2 regions of the Massilia violaceinigra genome follow, and region 2 is predicted to be linked to the other one. Evidence: predicted binding sites of a transcription regulator. Region 2 holds the regulator's gene; the other holds the start of a gene.
What was found. The regulator FNR, encoded in region 2, switches genes on or off when oxygen is low (the NO sensors DNR and NnrR bind a similar motif). The targets are predictions, from matches to a motif close to TTGATNNNNATCAA.
Positions count from the first base shown of each region.

Region 1 (4,056 bases), 3.5 Mb from region 2:
CGTCCTACTACTACTTCGGCAAGGACGCCACCTTCGCCTTCGACTGCGCGGTGCCGTTCGGCCTCACCTCGCGCCAGCACACGGCCTGGTACCAGGAAGGCGGCGGACGCGAACTGACCCGCAACTTCTTCAAGGGCTACGGCATCGTCAACTTCCTGGGTGGTAATTCCGGCACCCAGATGGGTGGCTGGTTCCGCAAAGAAATCAAGTCGGTGGAAGACCTGAAGGGCACCAAGATGCGCGTCGGCGGCTTCGCCGGCAAGGTGCTCGAGCGCCTGGGCCTGGTGCCGCAGCAGTTGGCTGGTGGCGACATTTATCCTGCGCTGGAAAAAGGCACGATCGACGCGGCCGAATGGGTCGGTCCTTACGATGACGAAAAACTGGGCTTCTACAAAGTCGCGCCGTATTACTACGCGCCGGGCTGGTGGGAAGCGGGCGCGAGCTTCTCCTTCTATGTGAACATCAAGGAATGGGAAAAGCTGCCCAAGGAATACCAGGCGGCGCTGGAATGCGCCACGTATGAGGCGCACATCGGCATGCAGGCCGAGTACGACGCCAAGAACCCGGCGGCCCTGGCACGGCTGATCAAGAATGGCGTCAAGCTGCGCACCTTCTCGAAAGACATCATGGATGGCTGCTACAAGGCGGCGCAGGATGTGATGAACGAGGAAGCGGCCAAGAACGCCAAGTTCAAGGCCATCTACGAGCCGTGGAAGCGATTCCGCCAGGATCAGAACATGTGGGCGTCGGTGTCCGAAGCAGCCATGCTCGACTACATGATCAAGGCCGGGCGCAAGTAACCTGACGTTCCAACCGCTCGCGCGTCCTTCGCGCAAGCGGCGGCAGGGCTGCGTGTGAAGCGAACGCTTCACACGCAGCCCTGTTATCCACCAGATTCCTCATGAAAAAAATACTGTTCCTTGCGCTGATCGCCGGCGGCGCCTTCTATGCCTACAAAACCGGCCGCCTGTCCGGCGGCGGCAGCGGCGCGTTCGACAAGGATGGCAAGCCGACCGTGATGCTGTTCACCAGCCCCGAATGCGGCGACCCTTGCGACAAGATCCGCAACGAATTGAAAAAGCGCGTGCCGACATTCCAGGAGGTGGTCCTCACCGAGCCGGATAACAAGTACCGCGTGAACGCACTGCCGACGGTCATCGCCGGCAAGCAGCGCGCCGTCGGCGACGATGTACATGCCCTGGCCGGCATGCTCGGCGAAGTGCTGGGCAAGGATGCGCTGACCCGGCGCGAGCTTATCGTCATGGCGAACCATTTCGATGCGCAGGACAAGCCCAAGGTGGTGCTGTACGGGACCAAATGGTGCGGCTACTGCAAGGCGCAGCGCGAACTGTTCGAGGAAAAGAAGATCCCCTTCGAAGATGTCGATGTCGAGGCATCGGAAGCCGGCGCCATTGCCTACAACGCGCTCGAAGGCAGCGGCTATCCGCTCACGTATGTGGGATACCGCCGCTTTGGCGGATACAAGGAAGCGGAGATCCTGGCGGCCGTCGAGGAACTGACGAAACAACCGCAGGCCAATTTGCGCTGACGGCAAGGGCGCCCTGCTGCGGCAGGCACGCCCTGTTACATCAGAAGCGGTAACCGGCGCCCACGGCGATCAGGACCGGATCGACCTTCACGGTGCTGACCCTGGCGCCGGAGATCATCACATCGCTGCGGATATTGAGACGCTTGATGTCCAGGTTGAGCGACCAGTTTTTATCGATCCTGTAATCCACGCCGGCCTGCAGGGCCAGTCCCACGCTATCGTTTTCCAGCTCGCCCGCGCCGTTCAGCAGCCTGACCTTGGAGATGCGCGTGTAGTTGATGCCGGCGCCGAGGTAAGGCTTGAACTGGGCGATCGGGTTGAAGTGGTACTGGCCCAGCAAGCTTGGCGGCAGGTGCTTGAAGGTGCCGATCCTGGCGCCGTCGAGCATCACATCGTGTTTTTGCGGATAGGTCAGCACCAGCTCGGCCGCAAGGTTGGGCGTGAAAAAATAGCTGACGTCGACTTCCGGGATGGTCTTGCCGGACACCGAAATGCGGTCCGATGCACCGACGCCGCCGACCGGTGTCGATTTATCGGCCGGGTTCAGGTGCGCGGCGCGTGCGCGCACCAGCCATTGTCCGTCCTGGGCATGCGCTTCAACGGCAACCAGGCCCAGCATGCTGACTGCGACTGCTAACAATTTGCTCTTCATCACAACTTCCTTCTTCGTTTGTCATTGGGTATGGAAGAAGTCTATTGATTGGCCTCAACAAAATCGTTGATGTGAATCAAAAAATCGACGTGATGATGAAAAGCCGTATCGGATCAAGCCGGGTGACGCAGCGATCGCAGGATCGGTTGCAGCACCGCGGCGCCCAGGCGTGCGCTGCGCGCGCCCCCTGTGTCAATATAACTTGAGACACCTACCCGATTAATTTAAAGTACAGCGGTAGGTTCCCAACATGCACAACAGAAAGCAAAAAATCAGCACCCCAGCAACTTCCCATGACAGGAAAGACGTAGCGTCCTCCGAAGTGCAGCGCCCCGATCCGGAGGTAGTCCCGACGGCCAAGCGGCGTGCCTTTTCCGCAGCCGAGAAATTGCGCATTCTGGCCGCCGCCGATGCCTGCGCGGCACCAGGTGACATCGGCGCATTGCTCAGGCGTGAGGGCATCTACTCGTCGCATTTGGCGACATGGCGCAAGCAGCGTCAAGCCGTCGGAGAAGCGGCAGCACTGGAGCGCAAGCGCGGGCCGAAAGCAGATCCCGCCGCCGCGCAAACGCGGCGCGTGCTGGAACTGGAAAAAGAGGTCGAGCGCCTGCGTGCCAAACTGGTCAAGGCGGACCTGATCATCGACGTCCAAAAAAAACTTTCCACTCTGCTGGGACTGAGTACCAGCGACAGACTGAGCGAGCCGAAGTGATCGACGCCGCCAACAACCTGGCTGATCGCGTCGGCGTCGCCGCTGCCTGTCGGGCCTTGCGTTTGCCACGCAGCGCCCTGTATCGGGACCGCGCCGCGCGCCGCGTCTGCACGCTGCCGCTTGCTTGCGTCGCAGCACCCGCGCGGCGGCCACCGCTGGCGCTATCGGAGCTGGAGCGCCGCGTCGTGCTCGACGTGCTCAACAGCCCTCGTTTCGCCAATTGCGCGCCGGCAGCGATCCACGCCCAGTTGCTCGACGAAGGACGCTACGTGGCTTCGGTGCGCACCATGTACCGCTTGCTGCAAGGATGTGCTGCCGTGCGCGAGCGCCGCAACCAGTTGCGTCATCCTGAATACGCCAAACCGGAGCTGCTGGCCGTGGTGCCCAATCAAGTCTGGAGCTGGGATATCACCAAACTGAAGGGCCCGGTCAGAGGAACGTGTTTCCATCTGTATGTCATCCTCGACATCTTCAGCCGCTACGTCGTCGGCTGGATGGTGGCCGAGCAGGAAACCGCCGAACTGGCAGAGCAACTCATTGCCGACACCGCCGCGAAGGAAGACATCATGCCAGGCACGCTGACCTTGCATGCCGACCGGGGCAGCAGCATGCGTTCCAAGCCGGTAGCGACGCTGCTGTCAGACCTGGGCATCGTCAAGTCCCACAGCAGGCCCTACGTCTCCGACGACAATCCGTACTCGGAGGCGCAGTTCAAGACCATGAAGTACCAGCCGGGGTTTCCTGCACGCTTCGGATCGCTGGCCGATGCGCGCGTTCACTGCGCCACGTTCTTTACGTGGTACAACCACCAGCATCGCCATTCCGGCATCGCCATGATGACGCCTGAGAGCGTCCACACGGGCCGCGCGGCCGAAGTGGGCAAACAACGCCAAGCCACTCTGGCGGACGCCTTCCAGCGCACGCCGAATCGTTTCAAGCACCGCATGCCGCAGACGCAAAGACTGCCAACTGCAGCCTGGATCAACCCACCGGCCACTGAGAAAAAGGCCGCCTGAAACCCGAGATTTAGACTCTCACAAGTTCAATATGGTGTTTCAAAATCATTGACACGCTCCGGCGCCGTCCCAGCCGCAAATAGGATACTTCCGTTGTCTTTAACACTGAGCAGCAGGCCGAAAATCA
Region 1 covers NZ_CP024608.1:2,630,897-2,634,952, forward strand. Annotated here, with positions in the region: gene CR152_RS12025 (TRAP transporter substrate-binding protein) at 1-800, shown strand, start outside; gene CR152_RS12030 (glutaredoxin domain-containing protein) at 902-1,549, shown strand; gene CR152_RS12035 (OmpW/AlkL family protein) at 1,590-2,201, opposite strand; one part of gene CR152_RS12040 (IS3 family transposase) at 2,524-2,895, shown strand; one part of gene CR152_RS12040 (IS3 family transposase) at 2,898-3,929, shown strand.
Region 1: the regulator FNR is predicted to act here: its motif matches at 2,268-2,281, upstream of CR152_RS12035 (OmpW/AlkL family protein).

Region 2 (4,056 bases):
GGCCGGCAAGCTGCTGATCGACCCGCTGAGCATCGAGGTCAGTCCGCGCAACAGCACCGTCAAGCGCATCCGCCAGTGGGTGGTGCCGGTCGACAAGAAGCGCAAGCCGGAACTGTTCCTGTATCTGCTGAAAAAGCACCGCTGGGGCCAGGTGCTGGTGTTCGTCAAGACGCGCAAGGGCGTGGACCAGCTGGTCGAGACCCTGCAGGCGCAGGGCATCGCGGCCGATTCGATCCATGGCGACAAGCCGCAGCCGGCCAGATTGCGCGCGCTCGACCGTTTCAAGGCGGGCGAAGCGAAGATCCTGGTGGCCACCGACGTGGCCGCGCGCGGACTGGACATCGACGACTTGCCGCAGGTGGTCAATTTCGACCTGCCGATCGTGGCCGAGGATTATATTCACCGCACCGGCCGCACCGGCCGCGCGGGCGCCTCGGGCGAGGCGGTGTCGCTGGTGTGCGCGGACGAAGTGCAGTTGCTTGCCGCCATCGAAATCCTCACCAAACAGACCCTGGAGCGGATCGAGGAGCCTGGTTTCTCGCCCGAACACCGGGTGCCGGTGACCAACACCGCCGGCGAGGTGCTGAAAAAGCCCAAGAAGCCGAAGAAAGCCAAGATCACGGGCGAGGTCTCGACCGTCGACGTGCGTTTCCGCCCGCGCTAAGTAGCCGATCCCGGCACGCTCGTGCCACATCAAGCCTTGCTGGTAAGTCATTGATATCTTGAACGATCCGCCTCGCCGCGGACGGCCCCAACGCGCTGCCGGCCGCCTGCCGCCCTGGCCTTCTCCAACGGGCATGGAACGCCGCGCGCCAACCCATGTTCCTGCTGCCGCCTCGCCGCCCCGACGCGCCCCTCATCGGCGGCGCCGGCCCAACCGGGTGCGGTGGATGATCGCCGCGAACGCCCTCGCCGCGCTGCTGGTCGTGATCTGCGTGCCCGGGCTGGCGGCCGTGTTTCATTTCACGCCATTAAGTGCCGCACAACTGGTATCGGCGGGCGCTATTGGTCTTTCCCTTGTTCTTTGGTCGGCGCTGTTGGGACTTGCACAACGCCTGCGCAGATAATGCAACGCCACCATGGCCATTCGGGCATCTGTACTGGGGAAAATGCCGCAGCTGCGCCGCTATTAGCCTGCCTGCCATGGTTCCACTGGGGTATCATACGGCTCAAGCCACAAACCGTCAGACCCCTATGCCCCAGCCTCTTCCATTCGTTCCCGCAGCCATTTTGAACGTCGCCGCGCTCAAGGCCAGCTGCGCGGGATGCAGCATGCACCAGCTGTGCCTGCCGATGGGACTCGAAAACGACGATATCACCCGACTCGACAACATCATCGGCAAGCGTCGCCGCGTCTTGCGCGACGAGCGCCTGTACCAGATGGACGAGCCGTTCCGCAACCTGTACGCCATCCGCTTCGGCCACTTCAAGACCTACCAGGTCAATGCGGGCGGCGAGCAGCAGATCACGGGTTTCCAGATGGCCGGCGAACTGCTGGGCATGGACGCCATCAGCGGCGACCGCCACCATTGCGACGCGGTCGCGCTCGAAGACAGCGAAGTGTGCGAGATTCCATTCGAACGCCTGGAAGAACTGTTCGGCGAGGTGCCCACCCTGCTGCGCCATTTCCACCGCATCATGAGCCAGGAAATCACGCGCGAGCAAAATGTGATGCTGTTGCTGGGAAATATGCGGGCCGAGCAGCGCTTTGCGGTGTTCCTGGTCAACCTGTCGGCACGCTACGCGGCGCGCGGCTACTCGGCCACCAGTTTCCAGCTGCGCATGTCGCGCGAAGATATCGGCAACTACCTCGGCCTGACCATCGAAAGCATCAGCCGCCTGCTGTCGCGCTTCAAGAAACAGGGCTGGATCGGCGTCGACAAGCGCGAAATGACCCTGCTCGACCCGGCCATGCTCAAGGCGCTGGCCGCCGGCACCGAGCAGTGCAGCCCGATGGCGTAAGTCGCAACAAGCCTGCGGGAATCAGTTTTCCAACAGGCGATAATAATGTTCACAGGTAATTATCAGGACATAATTACGGGCTTTCCTCTTCCCCGCGCGCCACATCCTGCTACCTGCCTTATCCTTCCGGCCTGTACGCCGCCGCGCACGCGTGAGGCAGCGCAAAGGCGGGGCATGGGCGCTCGCCACAATGCGCGATGCCCGCCCTCACGACCTCGGATACCGCTCGCTGTTCGCCCACCCGGAACGGGTGCGCGAACTGGTCACGGATTTCACTTCCTTCAAGCTGCTCGATGAAGTCGCCCTGTCGGCCTTCGAGCGGGTGCTGGCGCTGCTGTTCCGGCTTGAACTTTCACTCTTGCCCGAGGTCTCAACAGACGTCTTGCCGGCGCTGACGACGTGGTTCAAGGAATCACCCCAGGCCAGCCTGCGGCGCTCGATTCAGGTATGGGTAAACGGTTTGCTGGCACGCGGAACCGGCAATTCGGAATTGTTTATGGTTGATAGCGCGGAGGAGGATGCCGACATGGGAGGCAAACTTGCAACGTGCGCCGAGCAGATCGAGGAGATCGGCTTTCAAAACGGGTGTGCGGAAGGTAAGGCGGAAGGACAAGTCATTGCCCTACGCGGGGCGCTGGGCAGCCTGTTGCGCAAGCGGTTCGGCGAATTGCCGGGGCCGGCAACGCAACGCATCGGTCAGGCCACTCAGGCAGAGCTTGAACAGTGGTTCGAGCGCAGCCTCAACGCGCCCAGCCTGCAGGCGGTGTTTGACGATGGCGCGGCATCCACTTGACCCGAACTCTCTCGCGCTCCTTGGCACGGCGCACAAAATATCCAGGCTAAAACGGCGGATGCGGATCGTCCGGCACCACGACCAGATAGTAGGTCAGCATGCTGGCCAGCGCGCAAAAAGTCCAGAAGAAGAAAAAGCCGATGGTGTACGCCGCCATCGGCGAGAGCGTGATGTCGCCCACATGCAGCGCCTCGCGCGGATCGAACAGCGCAAAAAAGCAGCCTTCGGCCAGCATCGCCGCCAGGAAGGCGGGCCACAACACTTTCATCGCAAGTCGCATCTGCACTCCCCCGGTCAGTGAGCAAGGTCCGCAGCGTCGGCCTTGATCGCCAGCGCCTGCTCGCGCGGCCAGTGCCAGGCCGCAGCCAGACGCCAGTCACGCTTACCGCCTTCAACCACCACCTGCCAGCGCGCCCGTTCCAGCAGCGGCAACGCCACCGAAAAACGCCCAGCCGCATCCGGAATCACGTCCAGCTTGCGGTCCTTCTGCGGCTGGGTGGCGTGCGCCAGGTGGATGCTGAACGGCGCGCTCAAGGCCTGTCCGCCGCTGGTCAGGGTACCGGCCAGCCTTTCCGTGGCCGGATCATAGCGCGCGTCGAACCCCAGGCGCATGGCGCTGGCCACGCGGTCGCGCCGCAAGTCCTGGTTGATCGCCTTGCCCTTCGTGTAGTAGTCGTCGACCACCATCGCATCCTGGCCGCGGTAGGCGACGAAACCAAGGTTCACGCCGGCCACCACCACGATGGCGGGGCCGAGCATCAGGAGCCATGGCCAGCGGTGCTTGTACCACGGGCCGATGGAGGGAATCAGAGGTGAGGCGGTTTGCATGCGGGTCTCCTTGTTTGCTTTATTTTGGCACGATGAACACGGCTTTTTCACGCACGCTGAGCGACGGGTCGTCCACCGCCGTCAGTTCGAACTCGATGTGGTTCGATCCGGGCGCCGCCGCGCCGCGCGCCGCCGCGCTGCGTTCGACCTGCACCCGCACCGGCACCGCGCGCGTGCTGGCGCCATCGAGCACGGCCTGGTCGGTCGTGGCCAGGCGCACCGAATCGATGCCCGACACCTTGATGCGGAAGGTATGCCCGGTTTCGGCGGTATTCATGATCTGCAGGCGGTACACGTTTTCGATCATGCCGTCGCCCACTTCGCGCCCCATCGAGCCGCGGTCACGGATCACATCGAGCTTGAGCGGCGTGCGCAGCGCCAGCGCGGTGCCGAAACCGGCCACGATCAGCACCAGCAGCGCGGTGTAGATCAGCACCCGGGTGCGCAAGATGCGCTGGCCGATGCGCCTGGCC
Region 2 covers NZ_CP024608.1:6,177,638-6,181,693, forward strand. Annotated here, with positions in the region: gene rhlE1 (RNA helicase RhlE1) at 1-664, shown strand, start outside; gene CR152_RS33295 (cation transporting ATPase C-terminal domain-containing protein) at 798-1,067, shown strand; gene fnr (fumarate/nitrate reduction transcriptional regulator Fnr) at 1,195-1,962, shown strand; gene CR152_RS26540 (hypothetical protein) at 2,153-2,755, shown strand; gene CR152_RS26545 (hypothetical protein) at 2,802-3,035, opposite strand; gene CR152_RS26550 (FixH family protein) at 3,050-3,583, opposite strand; gene ccoG (cytochrome c oxidase accessory protein CcoG) at 3,603-4,056, opposite strand, start outside.